Regions from separate parts of the Paenibacillus sp. 102 genome, predicted to be linked through region 2. Evidence: a T-box and tRNA genes for the amino acid it is inferred to sense, from the RefSeq annotation. Region 2 holds a T-box; the other regions hold tRNA genes.
The links. A T-box is a leader RNA that pairs with one kind of tRNA and senses whether it is charged. The one in region 2 lies ahead of ileS2 (isoleucine--tRNA ligase), so its partner is inferred to be a tRNA-Ile.
Positions count from the first base shown of each region.

Region 1: it has a tRNA-Ile gene. The T-box ahead of ileS2 (isoleucine--tRNA ligase) is inferred to sense a tRNA for this amino acid. The anticodon was not compared.
Region 3: it has a tRNA-Ile gene. The T-box ahead of ileS2 (isoleucine--tRNA ligase) is inferred to sense a tRNA for this amino acid. The anticodon was not compared.

Region 1 is NZ_JBCGHT010000020.1:23,409-31,192, forward strand. Features, by position in the region: gene AAIE21_RS25095 (hypothetical protein) at 1-254, opposite strand, end outside; partial or broken gene AAIE21_RS25100 (RNA-guided endonuclease TnpB family protein) at 1,058-1,390, opposite strand; gene AAIE21_RS25105 (response regulator aspartate phosphatase) at 1,477-2,586, shown strand; partial or broken gene AAIE21_RS25110 (Phr family secreted Rap phosphatase inhibitor) at 2,583-2,702, shown strand; partial or broken gene AAIE21_RS25115 (sugar nucleotide-binding protein) at 2,886-3,083, shown strand; tRNA gene AAIE21_RS25120 (tRNA-Ile) at 3,304-3,377, opposite strand; gene hfq (RNA chaperone Hfq) at 3,775-3,963, shown strand; gene AAIE21_RS25130 (DMT family transporter) at 4,442-5,353, opposite strand; gene pdxR (MocR-like pyridoxine biosynthesis transcription factor PdxR) at 5,473-6,873, shown strand; gene AAIE21_RS25140 (hypothetical protein) at 6,957-7,100, shown strand; gene bla (class A beta-lactamase) at 7,673-7,784, opposite strand, start outside.
Region 2 is NZ_JBCGHT010000001.1:414,959-422,742, forward strand. Features, by position in the region: gene ileS2 (isoleucine--tRNA ligase) at 13-2,778, opposite strand; T-box leader at 2,853-3,075, opposite strand; gene divIVA (septum site-determining protein DivIVA) at 3,127-3,633, opposite strand; gene AAIE21_RS02135 (YlmH family RNA-binding protein) at 3,725-4,498, opposite strand; gene AAIE21_RS02140 (YggT family protein) at 4,514-4,777, opposite strand; gene AAIE21_RS02145 (cell division protein SepF) at 4,784-5,248, opposite strand; gene AAIE21_RS02150 (YggS family pyridoxal phosphate-dependent enzyme) at 5,268-5,942, opposite strand; gene pgeF (peptidoglycan editing factor PgeF) at 5,949-6,758, opposite strand; gene AAIE21_RS02160 (YlmC/YmxH family sporulation protein) at 6,875-7,153, opposite strand; gene sigG (RNA polymerase sporulation sigma factor SigG) at 7,305-7,784, opposite strand, start outside.
Region 3 is NZ_JBCGHT010000001.1:762,044-769,827, reverse strand. Features, by position in the region: gene AAIE21_RS04110 (YitT family protein) at 1-322, shown strand, start outside; gene AAIE21_RS04105 (metal ABC transporter ATP-binding protein) at 494-1,264, shown strand; gene AAIE21_RS04100 (metal ABC transporter permease) at 1,264-2,097, shown strand; gene AAIE21_RS04095 (Fur family transcriptional regulator) at 2,111-2,524, shown strand; gene ispG (flavodoxin-dependent (E)-4-hydroxy-3-methylbut-2-enyl-diphosphate synthase) at 2,603-3,697, opposite strand; gene AAIE21_RS04085 (hypothetical protein) at 3,862-4,209, opposite strand; gene AAIE21_RS04080 (DUF1189 domain-containing protein) at 4,274-5,041, opposite strand; tRNA gene AAIE21_RS04075 (tRNA-Ile) at 5,474-5,547, shown strand; gene sodA (superoxide dismutase [Mn]) at 5,772-6,383, shown strand; gene AAIE21_RS04065 (MFS transporter) at 6,520-7,784, shown strand, end outside.

The DNA of each region.
Region 1 (7,784 bases), on a different contig from region 2:
CTTTCTACAGCCTGATAATTAGTTTTTGAGTACTTTACATAATGGTTTGTAATTACTTTTGATTCCGGGACAATATTAGCTCTTTGTTCAAAAGTCTTTGTAATAGTAGAAGGTGAATTAAATTCAACATTTTTATGAGAAATACGATCCAAACTTTCAGCTTTTACACCTTCTGTTTGAGAAAAGGCACCTAAGCTACCTATTCCTATTAATGTAGCAAGTGTAAACTTTGAAAATCCTTTGAATTTCCTCATTTTATAAGCCTCCTTTAATTTTTTTGTAAGATAGGTTCTTACACTTCACAGTCTATATCTGGTAGATAGGAAGTGTACATACATATCATTAGACAAAATCCAACATTATTCTCTGTTTTTCTTAAGTTATGTATAATAATCCGTTGTTCAAAAAGTCGTCACAAATAAAAAATGATAATAATAACAAAAAAATGAATAGTATATTCGTTGGTTGTATTATTATTAATTGTTTTAATATTCTAAAATAATTGGATAAAATCTATATTGAAAGACCGATTCGGAAAAATAAGAATGCAATATTTTTTAGAAAAAGGAGTAATATACTTTAATTTATTAACTTGAAATTGAGGCTTATTTAAAGCAATTTCAAAGCTAAAATTATTTATTTAAGTTTGTAAATTATTTACTAAGATAATTTTTTTTAAAAATCATATACATTCTCAAAAAACTATAATCATTGTGGAATCAGCTCTAATGAACAAGAGAAACCCTAGCTAATATTTAGCTAGGGTTTCTAGGGTGTTTGTCTGTATGACTGTCAAATATATGAATTAGTTGACTTTTAAATCGTAGCATAAACTTAGCGATAATTTTATAGATTTATATTACAATATTATGAACAGAAAAATCATAGGAATTTAAGGGGGGATTTTTCCGTAAAGAACCCCGTAAGTGAACTATCCGCCACTTAACGTCCTTACGGACTGTTTGAAGTGGGGGCTTCTTGGGAAGTAGATACTTTTATTAGCTATCTATATTTACCAAGCTATAAGGGCAGTCCCTGCCCCTAAAGAAAATACCAGTTACATGGCTAGTTTTAGTAAGTTGATACTTGCGTTTACATCTCTATCATGATGACTATTACATTCAGGACAAGTCCATTCTCTAAGGTTTAGATTCTTGACTTTCTTATTCTTATAGCCACAGCCAGAACATAGTTGACTACTTGCATAATTCTTAGGTGCGATTATCAAATCACGCCCTTTCCATATTGCTTTATAGTCAAGGTAGTCTCTGAATTTAGACCAAGATACTTCGCTGATTGCTTTGGCTAACTTGTGATTCCTTTTCATATTCTTCACTTTCAAGTCCTCAATCATAGAGACGGAATATTCAGACGCGTATTTATCAATGTGTATCAAATAGTAATATGTAGGTAAATTTGTATAAAAGTGGTAATATTTATAAAATTACAACAAAAAGTAGGGAGGATGCTCACATTATGGAGATAGATATTGTCACAAAAAGAGGAATTACTAAGTTATTAAATAACTGGTATCAATCAATGCTATCTCAACAAGTTACAACAGCGACGAATCTAAAAAAAGATATAGATGAAAAAATAGAGCAATTAAAAAACGTACAAAAAGAAATAGATCAAAACGTATTACTATACTATTCTTTATTAGAGTTTAGATATAAAGTCTTAACAGACAGTTTAAGTATTACAAAAGAGAGTTTTGATGTTATTAATTCTTATAACACACCATCAGATAAGCTTCAATATTATTATTATCATTTATTTAAGGCAATACATGCTACGGTAACAACAAACTATAAAGAAGCAAGTGAATATTTTGAGAAGGCTAAAAGATTATTAATGGATATACCTAATGCTTTAGAAAAGGCAGAATTTTATTATCGAGTCGCTGTTTTTTATTATCAGTTTTACCGCCCAATTAAATCTATTGAGTATGCTCTTAAGGCAAAAGAGATATTTGCTTATCATGAAGGATATGAAAAGAATGTTGCTGCTTGTCAAAGTGTATTAGGTGCTTCAAGCGTATATCTTCATCAATACGAGCAAGCAGAGGATTACTACAATTCAGCAATCCGTATTTTACAAAAGGAAAATGAGGAGTCATTACTTTTAAGAGTACGTAATAACTTAGGTTGGTTGTATGGAACTCAAAATTTTTCTACGCTAGCTATTCGTCAATTATATGAAGTAACAACAAAAATGCCAAAACATTTCAAAGCTATATTTTTACAAGCTAGAGAGCATTACAAATTAGGTGAAAATGTTATAGCAAATGATTTAATAGAGCGAGGATTAAATATTTGTGTAGAATTAGGAAATAAAGAGTATGTACACCACTATGCTATTTTAAAAGGATTAAATCAGGGTATATCAATAGAGGAACTAGAAAAGATTATTCTTGCAGGAATTACTTATTTCGACAAAGAATTGCTATATAACTACACTCAAGAATATGCAGAAATTTTGGCAAAGAAGTTTTATAACGAAAATCATTACCAGAAAGCCGCTAAGTATTTTTTAATGAGCTTGCAGGTCAAAGAGAAAACGTATGAGGGAGGGGGAGAAAAATGAAAAAAAAGATTAGTTTAATTATTTTAGGTCTATCTGTTATTGGTGTGGTTTGTATTGGGTTAAATAGTTCCTTCACACATCAAGGAGGGCATGCAGATTTTCCAACGTCTGAAAGATCTTTTGTAGCCTAGGAACCATTAAACTACTGACAGGATAAGTAAATAAACTTTGGAAGAATTTGACTATATTCTTCTCGTTAAAGAATATAATCAATAAGATGTATTTAGATGGAATATCATTATGTTAATCGTATAGATTTGAAATTTATGGAAGATTTATATTATAACAAATAAATTTTAAAAAAATCTAATAAAGATGTAAGAGTAATACCGTTAACGACTGAACAGTTTCCTCGACCAGCTAAGCGCCCTAAATATTCAGTACTAAATAAAGACTGTATTTCAGTTAATGGAATTCAAGAGTTAAGACATTGGAAGGAAACATTAAAAGAGTTTATCATACTAGCCAAGAAAATTCCTTCCTCAAAAAACTTGTAGGGTGTATCTCATTGAGTAGGAGGGAGATAAATTGGCTTTTTGCGTTAGCAAAAAAACTAATGAAACGTGTGATTTGTTATGCTATGCAAAAAGATAATTTACCTCCGTCAATTTGTTAGTGTAGTGCACTTTCAAACAAATCAAGAGGGAGGTGAATTACCTAAAGTTAGTTAGAATTCATGATAATTTTTTATAGATTATACGGATAAAGGTGGTTAAGTGGACCTTGTAGGACTCGAACCTACGACCGGACGGTTATGAGCCGTCTGCTCTAACCAGCTGAGCTAAAGGTCCATGAATGAATACGATAAATTAGTGTATAAAAAGTGTTAAAAGTTAGCTATTTCTGCAAAGTGTTTGTTTATAAATCTTTTTTAAACAGAAATTTTTCATAGAATGTAACAAACAAAATTATAGCATACTATTAATCTATTTTGGATGAATTTGCAGTTGATATGCAAATTTACATATATAAAAGGATTGTTTGTTAATTTCTTTGGGAATTTCATCATTAGCTATAGCAGTAGATATTGGAGTAGGTATGGAATCAGAGATAGGGGTAGCTTATACTCGTATGTTTTGGAGATGAGGGTTTTTTGTTGTCGAGTAAAGATAAATTTAGTATGAATTATACTTATACGACCGCACTTCATTAAAAATGTGTTACGATTTTTAAAAAGGAGGAAGTTATGTGCAAAATCTACAAGAAGATAAGTATAAACAATTGAAAGATGAAAATGGAGGAGTAACGGTAGTATTAAAGACTGGTGTTCGGATAACTGGACAAATTATTACGACAGATAGATTTACTGTTCTTATGATGGTTCATGGTAAGCAACACATGATGTACAAACAAGCTATTTCTACAATTGTTAAGTAATACATATTATGTTAATATTTCTATATATTTCATTTTTAATATATAAGGTATAATAATAAGTAATTCTTTTTATTTTTACATATTTCAATTTCCTATTGAAGAACCCTTATTATAAGGGTTCTTTTTTATATTAAATACATGCAAAAATTAAATGAAATAAGGGAGTTCGATCTTATTCTATAGCGTAAGATAGAGATAAAAAGCTGATAAATATCAATTAAATATCGATATAATATATATATTATATCTTTGGAAAATGAATATTATATAAAAAGTATATTACATACATGTTTTATTTATATTTTTTATTATCCAACAGGCTTTGCATCTTCTGAAGGATGAAGAACGTATTATCAATAACTCATCGTGTAACCTTCTCAAGTGTTTTTCCCTACAGTGTATTGAAGTTTATTGATAGACTGTTTTAAAATTTGTGAAGGCTACTTGTCTTTATGAACTATTTGAAGTGGTGAGTAGTTCACTTTTTAATTCTAACAATTGAAAAGGAGATTAATTTATATAAATTAATCTTAAAGCCCAAAGCGATTAAAGCTCCAATACAAGAAGATAAGCACCCCATAACTAAATACATTGATAACTCTGTTTCTCCAATTATTATAGATGCTACTCCAGCAATTGCAGGAAATAAAGCGACCATGTAACCACTCTTTCCTCCTCCTATTTTTTCTACAAGTTTTAAATAAAACAACCAAGCTAAAAAAGAGGCAATAAATGTTAGATAAATTAGTGCTGATAAATATGTAGCGGTTTTAGGGAAAATAATCATTTGTCCTTGAGCATATACAATGGAACCAATTAACAAGCTTCCTACTGTAAAGCCAATACTATTTGTATAGATAGGGTCTATCTTCTTAATAGCATTCCTGGTAGAACACGTATCCCCTATTGCGGTAAGAAACGTACCTAAGAGAGCTAGCAAAATTCCTTCAATAGTAGATATTCCTTTGAATTCATTTATTGTTGGATAGATGAGTATACAAACACCTAAGATACCTAAAAGTCCTCCAATAAAAACTCTTGAATGCAGTTTTTCTTTGAGAAATATCCGGAGTGCAATTGGAGTTAAAATGACTTTCAAGGAAAAAATCAAAGTTACGATAGCAGCAGAACTCATTATGGTAGCATAATAGAGACATAAATAACTCAATGAAAAATTACAAATTCCAAATAAAACGATAAAAGGAATATCTTTTATATTAGGTTTTCCATTAGGTTTAATAAACCATAAGAGAACTAAAAATAAGATTGCTGTTAGAGCTAAACGATACAATAAAGAAAGTTCTAGACTAATTGGGGTACCTTGAATCTTAACTACAATAAAATTAAGGCCCCAAACAATTAAACAAAATAAATACATCATTTTAATCAACTCATCATCACTCCTGTTAAAAAAATACTGTACACATTTCTATACTTAATATTAATTTTTATTGTCATTTGTAAAAGGTACAGTTTACAATAATTCAAAATGACAGTTGGAGTGATTAAGTGAAAGAACTCATTTTTAATATAGATCAGAGTTGGAATGTTCCAATGTATCAGCAAATATATGTTTATATAAGGAAGAAAATATTAGCAGGGAAAATTGCCTATAATACTAAACTCCCTTCTATTAGAGAATTAGCAAAACTTTTAAATGTAAGTAGAAATACTACACAAGTGGCTTATGAACAACTTTTAGCAGAAGGCTATATACGAAGTGAATGTAAAAAGGGCTATTTTGTACAGGCAAATATGTCGAATCAAGTACTTACATATGAGCCTACTTTAGTAGCTCATAGAGAAAAAGAAAACGATATAAGAAAAACCATTGATTTTAAAATTGGTACGGTAGACAGGGAGAACTTTCCCATTACAAAATGGAGAAGCTTAGCAAATAAAGCTTTAATGGATCCTATCATGTATTCCTACGGGGAAAAACAAGGGGATATGTTGTTAAGGACAGCTATATCAGATTATCTGTTTCAATCAAGAGGTGTAAGTGCTTCTAATGAACAAATACTGATTGGCAGCAGTACACAACATTTGTTATTGATTTTGACCTTTCTTTTAAAAGAAGAACTTAATAGGATAGCTGTAGAAGATCCCGGTTACAATGGAGCAAGGGAACTTTTTTCCTTACAATCATTCTCGGTTGAACCTATATCTGTTCTTGAAAATGGCCTTGACGTTAATCAATTGTATACAACAGATGCAAGATTAGTATACGTTACACCAACTCATCATTTTCCATTAGGACTAACGATGCCAGTTAATGAAAGGTTAAAACTCATTAACTGGGCTGAACAGGTTAATGGATATATTATTGAGGATGATTATGATAGTGAATTTCGTTATATTCATCAACCTGTTCCTTCTTTACATAGTTTAGATTCCAATGAAAGAACTGTGTATTTAAGCACATTTTCTAAAGCATTATTACCCTCAATCCGTGTAAGTTATATGGTATTACCTAAACGATTACTTTCTAGGTATGAGAAAATTTCGTCTTTACTAGAACAAACTGCTTCTTCTCTTCATCAAAGAACGCTGGCTCATTTTATATCAGAGGGATATTGGTATGCACATTTAAGAAAAATGAAAGCACTTTATAAACGCAAAATAAAAGTATTATGTGAAGAGATAAATAAGCATTTTAAAGACAATATAGAAATCAAGGGTTATTACTCCGGTATATATGTAGTTATTGAAGTGAAAACTCAAATGAGCGAAAAAGATTTGGTAAGTAAAGCATTTAGCAATGGAGTTACTGTTTATCCATGCTCTCAATACTTTGTGAAAAACGCACCTAAATATCCACACATTCAATTAGGTTTAGGAAATTTAAGTGAACTTGAGATTACTGAAGGTGTCTGCAAGTTAGCAAATATATGGCTTGAGAAAAATTAAATCGAAATGAAGTAAACAATTTTACTTTATTTTAATGATACATTTAATTGATATTAGTTATTATCAGGAAAGAAGACATGTAATTGTACATTCAAGATGATGAATACGAATTATTTGAGCTATTTCAACCTTTACCTTCTGGAGTGATTGGAAAAGTGTCTGTTGTAACAGGATCAGAACCTATATGGAGATTTTTATTAAGAAAATTAGATTTTATTTCGAAATAAAAAAACCAACTAATTAGTTGGTTTTTTTATAAACTTTAATAGAGCAAGGGTGAGTTACTGTATACATGCCTTATTTGAACTACCCCCACGACCTTGCGGTCTGTTTGAAGTGGGAGATTCCTGCGAACACCGATGTATCCACTAGTTATTTTAGCAGGCTCTGCCCGTAGTTCCTACGGTGAGAACTTAAGTATCTTGTAAGTTGACTCACCACGCTTCCTACTTTAGCTTGGTTTTCGCAACTTCGGTAAGCGTGGGGCGATAGAACGTTGAAGATTTTACGATTGCAACGATTTTTCTGCAACCAACCTCATATCTTCAGTTTTCAAAGAGCAATCTGTACAAGTATATAGTAGCAAACATTTTGACTTAGGCCAACCGACAGTCATCTCCCACCTATTTGCGGGTGCTATCGCACCTTCACGCAAATTGAGGAGGGAGTCTTCTGTCGGAGAATGATAAAAAGAGACGAAGTCTTCAAACAGACTTCGTCTCTTTGGCATACAATGAATCACAACAATTACTAGCTTTTGTATAATATTTAGTCATACACGCTGATCTAACAGAACCTATTATGATTTGAGAGCATTGATTGTGACCTTCGCAGCTTGAGTGATAAGTTCGTTATTATAGGTAGCATCTTTTGTATCACGGCTGGATAGAATTGCAATGATGATTGGCTCT
Region 2 (7,784 bases):
ATTTTCAATCAATTATTTTACGTAATTTTCTTTTACAACTGTCGCACAACGTTCACATAATGTTTCATGTTCAGCATCTTGACCAATTGTTTCAGAAACAACCCAGCAACGTTCACATGTTTCACCAGTTGCCTGCGCTACAACAACAGCCGTATGCTCATATTTTGGAGCAGCTGCTGGAGCTTCTTCAATTGTTCCACCAAGTTTGTACTCAGAAACAATAAACAATTGTTTTAAATCTTCACGAATAGACTCTAACATTTGTTTCATTTCTACAGTCGGATATAGAGTAATACTTGCATTTAATGACTTACCAATTACTTTCTCATTACGAGCAACTTCTAAAGCTTTTAATACGTCATCGCGAAGTGTCATAAATGCATCCCATTTTGTTTTTAATACTTCAGCACCTTCTACTTCTACTGCTTCTGGCATATTAGTTAGCTGAACGCTTTCTTCAGTAACGCCAGGAATATACGGCCATACTTCATCTGCTGTATGAGGTAAGATAGGTGTTACCAGTTTCGTTAATGCAACAAGAACATCGTATAATACTGTTTGAATCGCACGACGATCGTGATGATTTGCAGCTTCGATGTATAAAATGTCTTTCGCAAAGTCTAAATAGAATGAACTTAAATCAATTGTACAGAAGTTATGAATTGCATGATATACTGCCGCAAAATCATACGTTTCATATGCTTCTTTTACTTTTGTAATTAAGTCATTTAATTTCACTAGCATATAGCGATCTACTTCACGTAGTTCACTTGCCGCTACTGCATCTTGACTTGCATTAAAGTCAGCTAAGTTTCCTAATAAGAAACGGAATGTGTTACGGATTTTACGATATACTTCTGCTACTTGTTTTAAAATATCATCTGAAATACGTACATCAGATTGATAGTCAACAGAGGATACCCATAAGCGTAAAATGTCTCCGCCTAATTGATCCATAATTTTCTTCGGTACAACGATATTCCCGATAGATTTACTCATTTTGCGGCCTTCACCGTCTAGTACGAACCCGTGACTTAGAACACCTTTATACGGCGCTTTACCAGTTACTGCAACCGCTGTTGATAAAGAAGAGTTAAACCAACCACGATATTGGTCAGATCCTTCTAAGTACAAATCAGCTGGACGCTGCAAGTCCTCACGCTCTTCTAATACAGCTTGGTGAGAAGAACCTGAATCAAACCATACGTCCATAATGTCTGTTTCTTTACGGAATTCGCCATTTGGACTAGATGGATGTGTAAATCCTTGTGGTAATAAATCTTTCGCTTCACGTTCGAACCATACGTTAGAACCGTTCTCACGGAATAGATCTGCTACGTGACTAATTGTTTCATCTGTAATAATTGGATCACCATTCTCTGCATAGAAGACAGGAATCGGAACACCCCACGCACGTTGACGAGAAATACACCAGTCACCACGGTCACGAACCATATTATGAAGACGTGTTTCACCCCATGCTGGTACCCATTTCGTTTCTTCAACAGCTTGCAATAACTCCTTACGGAACGCTTCAATAGATGCAAACCATTGGGCTGTTGCACGGAAAATAATTGGTTTTTTCGTTCTCCAGTCATGTGGATAAGAATGCGTGATAAATGTTAATTTTAATAACGCGCCAACTTCTTCTAATTTTTCCGTAATCGGTTTATTCGCTTTATCATAGAATAACCCTTCAAATCCAGGTGCTTCATTTGTTAATACACCTTTGTCATCAACTGGGCAAAGAACTTCTAATCCATATTGTTTACCAACAAGAAAATCGTCTTCTCCGTGTCCAGGTGCTGTATGTACACAACCTGTACCAGCATCTGTTGTAACATGCTCTCCAAGCATAACTAAAGAATCACGGTCATAGAATGGATGCTTCGCAACTGTATATTCAAGCTCGCTACCTTTAACTGTTTTCACAATTTCAGTATTTTCCCACTCTAACGTTTTCGCAACTGTATCAAATAGTTCAGAAGCGATGATATATTTCTCATCATTTACTTTTACAATGCTATATTCAAGTTCTGGGTGAACAGAAATACCTAGGTTTGCTGGCAGTGTCCAAGGTGTTGTTGTCCAAATGATAAATTTCTCATCGCCTTCTAATACGTCTTTTCCGTCTTTTACAGGGAATGCTACGTAGATAGATGCTGATTTTTTATCTTGGTATTCAATTTCAGCTTCAGCTAAAGCAGACTCACTTGTTGGAGACCAATAAACTGGTTTTTGCCCTTTATAGATATAACCTTTTTTCGCCATTTCGCCAAATACTTTAATTTGCTGCGCTTCATATGCTGGCTCTAACGTAATATACGGACGATCCCAATCTGCACGTACACCTAAACGTTTAAACTGCTCACGTTGACGATTAACTTGTTCATATGCATACTCCGCACATAATTTACGGAATTCCGCAACCGTCATTTCTTTACGCTTTACACCTTTATTTGTTAAAGCTTGTTCAATTGGTAAACCGTGTGTATCCCATCCTGGAACATATGGTGCACAATATCCAGTCATCGATTTGTAACGAACAATAAAATCTTTTAAGACTTTATTTAACGCATGTCCCATATGAATGTCACCATTCGCATATGGAGGACCATCATGCAGTACAAATAAAGGACGACCTTTTGTATGTTCTTGTACTTTTTCATAAATATTCATTTCAGCCCACTGTTCTTGCATTGCAGGCTCACGTTTTGGTAAATTCCCACGCATTGGGAATTCTGTTTTCGGCATTAGTAATGTATTTTTGTACTCCATGCTTATTTCCTCCTCGAATGTATAAAAGAAAGACCTTAAAAAAAATGGAATAAAAAAGAGACCTTCTCATCCCCAAAAGGGACGAGAAAGTCTCCCGCGGTACCACCCTAGTAGACCATGCATGTATGCATGAGTCCTCTTTATATTCTTAACGCGAATACACGCCTACGCTTACTTTTTTGTTCAGCGCGGAACTCCAGGGTGATCTTCCATTTATCTCCTTATCCTGAGCTTACACCGTCCTCAGTTCGCTATATAAGGTATGAAAAAGGTACTTATCCCTATCTTCGTTTTTCTTAATAAATATGTTGTTTAAAATTATATGTAATAATGAGAAAAACGTCAAGCTTACACTGTTTCTTCTTTCTTTAACAGCTCGTCCACTTCATCTTCTAGCTCAATTAATTTGTCCCAATCATCATTGTTTAGCATTTCAAGCTGCGCTTCTAATAGCATACGGAAACGCGTGCGGAATACTTTCGCTTGTTTCTTTAACTCTTCAATGTCAAATGCAACTTTTCTTGACTTTACTAAAGCTTCATTAATGATACGATCTGCATTCTTTTCTGCTTCACGTACAATTAATTTTGCTTCTTTTTGTGCATTACGCTTTACTTCTTCCGCCGCTTCTTGTGCAACAACGATAGATTTATTTAGCGTGTCTTCAATGTTAGAGAAATGATCTAATTTCCCTTCTAGTTGGGCCACTTTTTCTTCTAATGCTTTTTTCTCACGAATGACCAATTCATAATCTTTGATGATCTGATCAAGAAACTCGTTTACTTGATCCTCATCATAGCCACGGAATCCGCGACCAAATTCTTTGTTATGAATATCTAATGGTGTTAACGGCACAAACGCCACCTCCAAGTAGTTATCTGAATTTTCCTCTTTTAATTATATCTTTTCTTCGACAAAATAAGAGATTTCCCTTCTAAAAAACCAATCATTTTAGTATACCATACAAAACTCTCCATTTGTCGCGTTTCGTTTTTCCTTCTACAGAAAATAATTTACTTCGTCCATATCCTCTAACTGAAAACACATCACCTGGAAAACACTCGTAGGAAGTTTGCTCTACGACTTTCCAGTTCACCTTTACAAGACCGTTTTTGATAAGCGGTTGTACCTTTTGCCGTGATAGATGGAGCATTTCACTTAGTAGGACATCTAATCGAAGTGATGAAATGGTTCCAGACTGTTCTCTCCATTCTTCTTGTGATCGTAATACTTTATCTGCTTGTACAGAGGAGAGTGAGACCTTCATTTTTCCTATCGATTGTAAATTCATTTCAATGTACGACACAATTTCTTTTGCAACTATAATTTGGGCACGATTTTCTTGAAGCGAAATATCACCGCATTTTTCTCTTGTTAATCCAAGAGACATAAATGCACCTAATATTTGCCTATGTTCAAGCGTATAAAACTTGGAAGGATAGTCAATTTCTAATACTTCAACTTGAAAATCTTCTTCATTCAATTCAAGATAACTCGGATAAATAAGAGCTCTTTTCCTTTCCGCTTTTGGCGTAGCACCATAAAATCGCAAAGTCGCATCTCCTTGATTCCCAATTATCGTAGCAACAATTTGTTGCTGACGCGGATCAAGAAAATCCGTTAATTTCACTTGATGATATTCTTCAGCCATCTGTTTCCATTCTAACGCTTTATCCACAAAGACCGCTTCTTCTGGTCTAAAATGCTCATAGATGCTCATTCATTCAACCTCTTGTTACAGAAAATATTGAAATAGACTAATTAAACCACTATTAGCCAATTTTAATGCAATAATCGCAACAATTGGAGAAATATCAATCATCCCTAAAGGCGGGATAAATCTTCGAAACGGTTCTAAATATGGTTCGCAAATACGTGCAAGGAAATCACCAAATGTGGATTCTCTAGCTCCTGGAAACCATGATAGAAGAATATAAATAATAAGTGCCCAGGAATAAATCTGGATGATCCAAAGCAATGCTTGTAAAATAATCGTCATGGCGTATTACCACCTCTTTATATTTGTCTCTTCTTCTTCACCGAACAACTCAGAAATGGCCCCAACAATATCCACAGTCTCAGGTGTACAAATAAATGTTTTCGGTCCTAATTTTTGAATATCCCCGCCTATAGCGTATACAGTACCACTTAAAAAGTCAACGATACGCACAGCTTGATCTGTTGACATCCTTTGCAAATTAATGACAACTGCTCTTCTGCCCTTTAAATGATCCGCAATACCTTGTGCTTCCGAATATGTACGCGGTTCTAACAAAACAACTTTAGAAGACTGCTTTGCTGTTTCAATGCTTACAATATTTTGTTTCGGCTGTGCTTTCGTAAGTGGAATATCCTGCTGTTCTGGTGGATCTTGTTGTTTTTTCATTTCAACTTGCTCCTTTTCCTTTTCATAAGCTTCCCGCTCTTCTGGTGTGTCAAAAAAGAAGTATTTTACTTTTGACCAACTCATAATAACATTCTCCTTCCTTTTACGCTTTTCCTACTAAAATCGTTCCCAAACGAATATATGTAGCACCTTCTTCAATTGCGATCGTATAATCATTTGACATTCCCATCGATAGTTCTTTACACGGAGCGTATGATAACCCTAATTCTTGCACTTGTTTTTGCAAACCACGCAATGTCTTAAAACAATGACGAATTTCTGCTTCTTCTTCAGTGAACGGTGCCATTGTCATCAATCCAACAACTTCAATTTTATCAAACTCTTGCAGCGCACGAATAAACGCAACTGTTTCCTCTGCTGCTATCCCTTGCTTCGATTCTTCAGATGATGTTTTTACTTGTACAAAACATCTAACCTGCTTTGTAGCACGTTTTTGAATTTCTTTTGCAAGTGAAATGCGATCTAATGAATGCAAATAATCAATCTCATTAATAATTTCTTTTACTTTTCTTGTTTGAATTGAACCAATAAAATGCCAATTTACTTTTGCACCAAAATGCTCATACTTCTGTAAAAAACCTTCATTACGATTCTCACCTAAATCAGTAAGTCCAGCTTCTATTACTTCATTTGTTTTTTCAATTCCTACTGTTTTTGTTACTGCAACGAGCTTAATCTCTTCTGCCAAACGCTCTGCTCGTTCACACGCTTTTTTGATTTCCTCATTTACAAATGCTAAATTCTCTTGCACTACCACTTATTTTCAATCCTCCTTAAAGCCTATGAAACTCAACATTCTTCCTGTTTTCCCTCGATCACGGCGATGTGAGAAAAACAATTGTTCTTCACAGCTTGTACAAAGAGACGACATCACAATATGCTCATCTTTTATGCCAGCTTGTAAGCATAGTATACGATTGATTTCTTTTAAATCAATTGCATATTGTCCGTCTGAAATCACTTTATATGGAACAGGTCCGTTTACCGCTTGTTTTGCTGCTGATAATACACGATCATCAACTACATAACAGCAGGACCCAATGGCTGGTCCAATTGCAACATAAATCTCATGAGCTGGTACCCCTTCTGCACTCCACTTTTGAATCATTTCTTTTGCAATTTCCTTTACAGTTCCTTTCCATCCGGCATGTGCAAGTCCTATCATACCATGTGATGGCGCATAGAAATAGAGTGGAACACAATCGGCATAGCAAGATGTTAAACACACATCTCTATCAGTCGTATAAATACCATCTGTATTTGGAATACCATCTTCATATAAGTAGATTCCTCGTCCTTTTTCCCCTTGGCCTACTTTTTCAACGTGATGATCATGAACTTGCTCTGAACAAATCCAATTTTCTAATGGTTTTTGTAACTTGTTCGCTAAAATACGTCTATTTTCATGAACATTCTCCATCATATCATTCACATGTAATCCTAAATTCATCGCCTGGAAGGAGCCTGTACTGACTCCACCATCTTTTGTCGTAAATCCTGCAGTAATGTTTCCAAGTTCTTTCCACGCTTGTAAATACAATATACCGTCCTCATATATAAATGGTTCTCTCATAAAGCGGCTCCTTTTAATAAAATAACATAAAAAAGCATGGTACTTCCTGTCTATTTTACCATACTTTTATTTTTCCATAATGACAACATAAAAAAAAGAGGAATTTGTAATATTCTTTAAGAAATTGTCGGGGTTTGTATTGATTCTGTTACAGAATTGACATGATCCGCCCTTACTAATATTACATCCTCTCCAATTTTTACAATTTGCTTCCATGGAATGACAAACTCTGCCTCTTTCCCAAATATACCTAGCATTCTTGTTTGCTTTGAAATAATGACTGCTTGAATCTTCCCAGTGTTCATATCAATATCTATATCACTAATGTTTCCAAGCTTTTTTCCATCAGAGACATTTACAACATCCTTAATTTGAAACTCTGAAATCCGCATCATTATCATTCTCTCCTTTTATGTCGCTATTTGTAATTGATAAGTTTCCACCTGCAGTTTTACTTTATTTTCATTATATGAACACGCAATCTTTCCTATGAACAGAATCTCGGGGCGCGGAACATAAAAAGATCTCATCTTAAATGATGAGATCTTATCCTTGAATCGTTTTATTCATTTGTTTAATTGCTGATTTCTCAAGGCGCGATACTTGTGCTTGAGAAATTCCAATTTCTTCGGCAACTTCCATTTGTGTTTTCCCTTGAAAAAAACGTTTTCGAATAATCATTTTTTCGCGATCATTTAATCGTTTCATTCCCTCTTTCAACGCCAATTCTTCCACCCATTGCTCGTCCCTTTGTTTATCATCACTTAGTTGATCCATTACAAAAATAGGATCGCCCCCATCATTATATATTGGTTCAAATAGTGATACTGGATCTTGAATGGCATCAAGTGCAAAAACGATTTCTTCATGTGTCACTTCAAGTACTTTTGCAATATCCATCGCTGTTGGCTCTTTTGAATTTTCAGCAATTAGCTTTTCTCTTACCTGTAATGCTTTATACGCGATATCTCGCAATGAGCGAGAGACGCGTATTGGATTGTTATCACGCAAATATCTACGGATTTC
Region 3 (7,784 bases), 350 kb from region 2:
TGTTATGACATACTATATTGCTTTTAAAACAATCGATACGGTTATTCAAGGGTTGGACGAAACAAAAGCAGTTCTAATTGTATCAGATCAATATGAAGAAGTATCAAATGCTATCTTACACCGCCTTGGTCGTGGGACAACGAAACTTGTTGCTAAGGGTGGGTATACAGATAAAGAAAAAGAAGTAATTTATGCAGTTGTTACACGTCTTGAGGTAACGAAATTAAAATCAATTGTTCATGAAATTGATGAAAATGCCTTTATTACAATTATGAGTACGCAAGAGACAAATGGTGGTAAATTTAAATCAGCTATTCATTAAAAGTATATGTTTAAAAAGCAGAGAGATTTTCTCTGCTTTTTGTTATAATAAAAAGGTTGTCTTAAATAAGGAATATATTTTAGGCAGATTGGTTTACAACTATAATAAGCTATACTATAATTCAAATAGAGATAAATCGGAATCATTCTGAATTAAAATAGGTGAGATGCTATGAAGAATATGTTAGAAATAGAAGGGCTGGCATTTCGATATGAAGATCGAAATGTGTTAGAAGATATTAATTTGCAAGTTCCTAAAGGGGCTTTTTTAGGTTTGGTTGGGCCTAATGGATCTGGTAAATCGACCTTATTAAAGTGTATCTTAGGTGTTTTGAAGCCGAAGAAAGGGAGTATTCGCTTATTTGGTATTGATAGTAAGAAATTTAAAGAGTGGAATAAAATTGGTTATGTTTCACAGAAGGCTAACAGCTTTAATTCTGGCTTTCCAGCGACTGTCTTTGAAGTTGTTTCAATGGGACTTGTTTCAAAAAAAGGTCTATTTCGTTTCTTGAAGAAAGAAGATAAAGAAAAGGTCATAAAGGCAATCGCAGATGTAGGAATGAGTGAATTTCAAAATCGTAATATCGGAGAACTTTCTGGTGGACAACAGCAACGTATATTTATCGCGCGTGCGCTTGTAAGTAATCCAGAATTATTGATTTTGGACGAACCTACTGTGGGAATTGATGTAAAGAGTGTAGAGAGCTTTTATGAGATACTGGAAGATTTAAATAAAAAACTAGGTATCACACTGATTCTGGTTACACACGATATGGGGGCTGTAACAGAGAAAGTGACACATGTTGCATGTTTAAATCAGCATTTACATTTCCATGGAAATGTTGAGAAATTCCGAGAGTTAGAAGATGCAGAAATGTCGATTTTATATGGACATCATGTTCATCGTTTAGAGCATGATCATGAGCATCACGGGAGGATATAATGATACAGGATTTTTTACAATATGACTTTTTGCGTAATTCTTTATACGCTGGTATTTTAATAGGGCTTGTTGCCCCGTTAATTGGTGTGTTTGTTGTCATTCGCCGCTTATCACTGATTGCAGATGCTTTAAGCCATGTGACATTATCAGGAATTGCCGCAAGTTTGTTGCTGGAAAAAACTATTTTTACAGGTGGATTTTTAAATCCGTTATATATGGGGATGATTTTTTCAATGGGCGGGGCGCTATTAATTGAAAAATTACGTACTGTATATAAACATTACCAAGAATTAGCGATTCCGATTATTCTTTCAGCAGGGATGGGAATTGGAGTGATCTTCATTTCGCTTGCTAATGGATTTAATACGGATTTATTTAGTTACTTATTTGGTAGCGTGAGTGCTGTAACGAGCTCAGATTTGATTCTTATTGGTATTGTAGCAATCGTCGTTATTGCAACGATTATTTTATTATATAAAGAGTTGTTTTTATTATCATTTGACGAAGAATATGCTGTATCAACAGGGCTTCGTGCAAAATGGATTCACTTTATTTTCATTATTTTAGTAGCGCTTGTTATTGCGGTATCTATGCGTGTTGTTGGGGTTCTTCTCGTATCATCTTTAATGACGTTACCAGTTGCAGCAAGTATCCGCATCGCAAAAGGGTTTAAACAAACAATTTTCTTTTCCATTTTATTTGGTGAAATTTCCGTGATAGGTGGGCTGTTCGCTTCTTATCAGCTTGATTTAGCTCCAGGTGGTACAATTGTTATGCTAGCGGTTCTTATTTTAATCGGTGCAATCTTATGGAAGAAGAAAAAAACTGCATAAAGTAGGGATAGTTATGAATCTAACAGAAGCTTTACGCCTTATGAAAGAAAAAGGCTATAAACATACTGGAAAAAGAGAAGAAATGTTACGTTTATTTGCAGCTCATAATCGTTATTTAACTGCCAAAGATGTTTTAGAGCATATGAAAGATGATTATCCAGGGTTAAGTTTTGATACCATCTATCGTAATTTAACAGTATTTGCTGAAATTGGTGTTTTGGAGCAAACAGAATTAAATGGAGAAAAGCATTTTCGTTTTACATGTTCTATTATGGAACATCATCATCACTTTATTTGTTTGGATTGTGGTGGTACAAAAGAAATTACTTCCTGTCCAATGGATTTTATGAATAAAGATTTTAAGGGATATGAAGTAACAGGGCATAAGTTTGAAATATATGGACGTTGCCCGAAGTGTGCACAGTAAGAGCTCGCCAGTTATGAAACTGACGAGCTTTTTTCTATAAGGAAAAGGCTGCTCGTAAAATCAAAGCAGCCTGTTTTATTATTCTTGTTCTTGTTTTTCTTGATTCGCAGCCATTTCAGCAGCAATTACATCAATTTCTTTTTTTAGTTCTTCTACCATTGTTTCTTCTGGTACTTTACGAACGACTTTTCCTTTACGGAATAATAAACCTTCTCCGCGTGCACCAGCAATACCGATATCGGCTTCACGAGCTTCACCAGGACCATTTACAGCGCAGCCAAGTACAGCTACTTTAATTGGTACTTTCAGCGTAGAGATGTATTCCTCGACTTCATTTGCAATACTGATAAGGTCGATTTCGATACGACCGCATGTTGGACAAGAAATAAGTGTCGCAGCATTCGATGCAAGACCGAATGATTTTAACAATTCGCGAGCAACTTTTATTTCCTCAACTGGATCAGCACTTAATGAAATACGAAGTGTATTCCCGAGACCCTTACTTAAAATCGCCCCAAGACCAGCAGCGCTTTTTACAGTTCCGGCAAATAGTGTTCCGGATTCTGTAATACCTAGGTGTAACGGATAATCAAAAGCACGAGCTGCTTTTTCGTAAGCTTCAATTGCTAAGTTAACATCAGAGGCTTTCATTGATACGATAATATCATGGAAATCTAGGTCCTCTAAAATTTTAATATGATGAAGTGCACTTTCAACCATACCATCTGCAGTAGGGTATCCATACTTTTCTAAAATATGACGTTCTAATGAACCAGCATTTACACCAATACGAATTGGAATGCCACGTTCTTTCGCAGCATTTACAACTGCTTCTACTTTATGGCGACGCCCGATATTACCTGGGTTGATACGTACTTTATCGATGCCGCCTTCAATTGCTTTTAATGCAAGGCGATAATCAAAGTGAATATCAGCAACAAGTGGGATGTTAATTTGTTTTTTAATATCAGCAATTGCGTTTGCTGCACGTTCGTCTGGAACAGCAACGCGGACGATTTGACAACCCGCTTCTTCTAAACGTTTGATTTCGGCAACAGTTGCTTCTACATCATGTGTTTTTGTTGTTGTCATACTTTGTATAATTAATTCATTATTACCGCCAATTGTTAAATTACCGACTTTAACAGGACGTGTTTTTGTACGATGAGTCATTTCATTCACGAATAGATCGCTCTCCTTATAAAAGAAGTTTCTTATTTTGTCTTTCATATCAAACATAGTATATGTGATATGAAGCAATAGAAACCTATATGCTCGGTTTCACTTTTACTATTGTATCAGCGCCTTTATATAATTGACAAGGATTAAGTGATTGCTCATTGATATAACGGGAATTTGTAAGATTTTCCGATCTGTATTTTTGTTGTAGACGTATTTTTATTTAACTGTTTAAAATCATCGATGACTTTTTCAATAGAGGGAATTTTTTTCTTGTTAATCGCTTCTGTAATAGATAAAACAGTCTCTCCTGTTTTGACTTCAATCGCTTTATATTGCACATCTGTTTCTTCTTTTGCTTTTGTATCAACATTTTCTTTTTTTACAGTTTGAGCAGCTGTTGTTTTTTTGTATGAACTTAACATTGGTAAGGTACCAATTTTTATATCGTAATAAAACACGTAACCGAGAACAAGCACAAGTAAGAGTGCACCAAGTCTCTTCATATTCCTCACTCCTTTGTTAGGAAATATATGCTTGTCCAAAAAAAAAATGCCAAAATGGCATTTTTTATAGTTCGTGTTTTTCCTTAGGGTTTGGTATTTCTTTAATTGTTAAGTACAGCACGATTAAAATGATGGCAGTGTACAGAAGGAATGTTCCTGGCACATTTATGTTTAATACATTCATAATCATAAAGAAAATAGTTGGAATTGTATAACTGTAAGCTGTTAATGTCCAAACTTGTTTATAAGATACTTTTCGCTGACCTACCATTGCTGAACCGATAAAGGCTAAAATAGTTGTACCTAAGAACGAAATGAATAATTGGTACAAGTAAATAGCTATTCCAACACCAAACATGAGAAATGGGTAGATATTATCAACGGCTGATACAATGCCTTGGATATCCTTTTTCTCAAATGTCCCATTGCCGAAGTCACTGTAAGACTGACTTTGTGTTTGATTGTTATTAATAGATACAACTTTATCTTTTAAAACAAATACACCTTGTTTATTTGTATATGCATTCGTATCTGTTGCATTAGGGTCAAATACGAAAACAAAATCTCCATCTTCTTTTATAATAGGTTCTTTGACGTCAGCGTGCAGCTCACCATTCTCAATTTTAAAATCAGGTAAATCTTTTTCAATTGATTGATGTACAGAAGATACGACATCTTGTACGAAGTTTCCAAATATAAAAGTTTTCGGAATCGTTGCGATTAAACATAATAACATGACGTACAGAATTGTTTTTCCCATTTTTTGAAAACGAAAAAGTGCCATGTCCTTTGGCGAATATAAACTTTTTACTAGCTGCGTAAATATGGACATATATTCACTTCCTTTACTATATGTATGATAGATTGATGCATAAAATCATTGTAACGTAGGAATCTAGAGAATCACAAGTTATATCGTATGAAATAAGGTTAATGCTTCAGTAATTATTGGACTGTATAGAGGATTTACTACCTATAAAAATCTTTCTTTTGAGGGGGGAGAGAGCATCTGTCCATGTATAGAAGCGGTTAGCCTCTTTTCCTGCCCGATGTGAAATTAAAGCAAAGAGAGAAAATGAGTACAGGCTATTTTTTGTTCTGCGTAGCAGGAAGGTAAAAATATAATTGACACTTTTCTTTTTCATATGGTAAATTTATCTTACATTTCTTAATTAATATATCTTGCAGTTTTCAGCTTTTATGAATGTTCTGTGGAGACTTGGTGGTGAATTTGAATTTTAATCACCGCTATATACATAATTCTGGACCCTTAGCTCAGCTGGTTAGAGCAGACGGCTCATAACCGTCCGGTCGTAGGTTCGAGTCCTACAGGGTCCATATCCATTTCATATGTTTATCATGTAGCCGAAAAGCTTCCTTGTAGAAGGGAGCTTTTTTTACGAAATATATGAGCATTTTGTTTGAAAAGAAATGGAAACTTTGCTACGTTAATGATAGCAAGACAATGTGATTTAATTTGTTTTCACCCTATGGCAATTAGGGTAAAATGAAGTTGTATGTCAAGTTATCTTGGCAATACATAAACTGGGAGGAATGTAACAATGGCAAAACATGAATTACCAAATTTACCTTATGCGTATGATGCTTTAGAACCTCACTTTGATAAAGAAACAATGAACATCCATCATACAAAACACCACAACACTTACGTAACAAACTTAAATGCTGCGTTAGAAGGTCATGCAGAACTAGCTGACAAAAGTGTTGAAGAATTAGTTACAAACTTAAATGAAGTACCAGAAGCAATCCGTACTGCAGTACGTAACAACGGTGGCGGACATGTGAACCACACTTTCTTCTGGACAATTCTATCTCCAAACGGTGGTGGACAACCTGTAGGTGAACTTGCAGCTGCAATTGAAGCGAAATTCGGTAGCTTTGATGCATTTAAAGCAGAATTCGCAAAAGCTGGTGCAACTCGCTTCGGTTCTGGCTGGGCTTGGTTAGTAGTAAACAATGGTGAACTAGAAGTAACAAGCACTCCAAACCAAGATTCACCTTTAACAGAAGGTAAAACTCCAGTTATCGGTTTAGACGTTTGGGAACATGCTTACTACTTACATTACCAAAATCGTCGTCCTGACTACATCGGTGCATTCTGGAACGTTGTAGACTGGAACGCAGCTGAAAAACGTTACCAAGAAGCTAAATAATATCGCTTATTCCGTTTTATGTAAGACGATATTGAAGAAGCTAGGGGAATATTCCCCTAGCTTTTTTGTATGCTTTCTTTTACATAATTGCGCTTGTCTTTGGAAGACTAGAACATGAAGTAAAGGAGAGTTATGTATGAAGTGGAAACATGTAATTGGCGATGTCGAGGTGAATCGTGATTTAGTATTGTTACTTGTTATGGGGGGATTATACACGCTCGCGATTTCTTTATCCAACACGTTTGTTAACATTTATTTATGGAAGCAAACACAAAATTATGTGAACCTTGGGTTGTATAATTTAGCAAGCGTTGTATTGCAGCCATTAACATTTCTTTTTGCAGGGAAATTGGCAAAGCGGATAGATCGTGCCATTTTACTGCGAATTGGTGTAGGAACATTAGCAGCTTTTTTTATTGTTGTTTTACTTGCAGGAACGCATGCTTCACATTATATTTTATTACTTGGTGGCCTTCTTGGAATTGGATATGGTTTTTATTGGCTGGCATTTAATCTGTTAACATTTGAGATTACGGAACCAGAAACACGTGATTTTTTTAACGGTTTTCTCGGCCTGTTAACATCCTTCTCTGGAATGGTTGGACCAATAGCAGCCGGGTATACGATTTCGCGTATGGAGAAGTGGACAGGTTATACGGTTATCTTTTTTCTTTCCCTAACTTTATTTGCAATTGCTGTTGTCATAAGCTTCTTTTTGTCGAAAAGAGAATGTGAAGGGCGTTATGAAATTGTTCAAGTTTTGAAAGAGCGTAAGATTGATAAAAACTGGGGAAGGATTACCCACGCCCATTTTTTTCAAGGCTTAAGGGAAGGAACGTTTATTTTTGTTATTTCCGTATATGTCTATTTAGCATCAGGAAGTGAATTTGGGCTAGGAAAATATAGCTTAGTCAATTCAGCTGTATCCTTTATATGCTACTACTTTGTCGCACGTATGTTAAAAAAGGAATGGAGAAAAAAATCGATTTTACTTGGTGGAATTATTTTGTATGTCGTTGTATTTTTAGTTATTTTTCATGTTACATATGTAAAACTACTCATTTATGCAGCGTGTATTGCTATTGCTTATCCAATTTTACTCGTTCCATACGGTTCTATGACATATGATGTAATCGGAAGAGCAAAGCAGGCAAGAGAGTGGCGTGTTGAGTATATTGTTGTACGAGAGCTATGGCTGAACAGCGGAAGAATATGTTCCATTTTAAGTTTCTTATGTGCAGTATCATTTTTTTCACCAGAAAAAAGCTTGCCTATTCTATTATGTATTCTCGGAGCTGGACATTTACTTATTTATTTTGCTATTAGAAATGTCAAATATGGGGAAGGAAATCCAAATAAAACAAGGATTCCAGCACCTGAAACAACACAAAATCATACCGA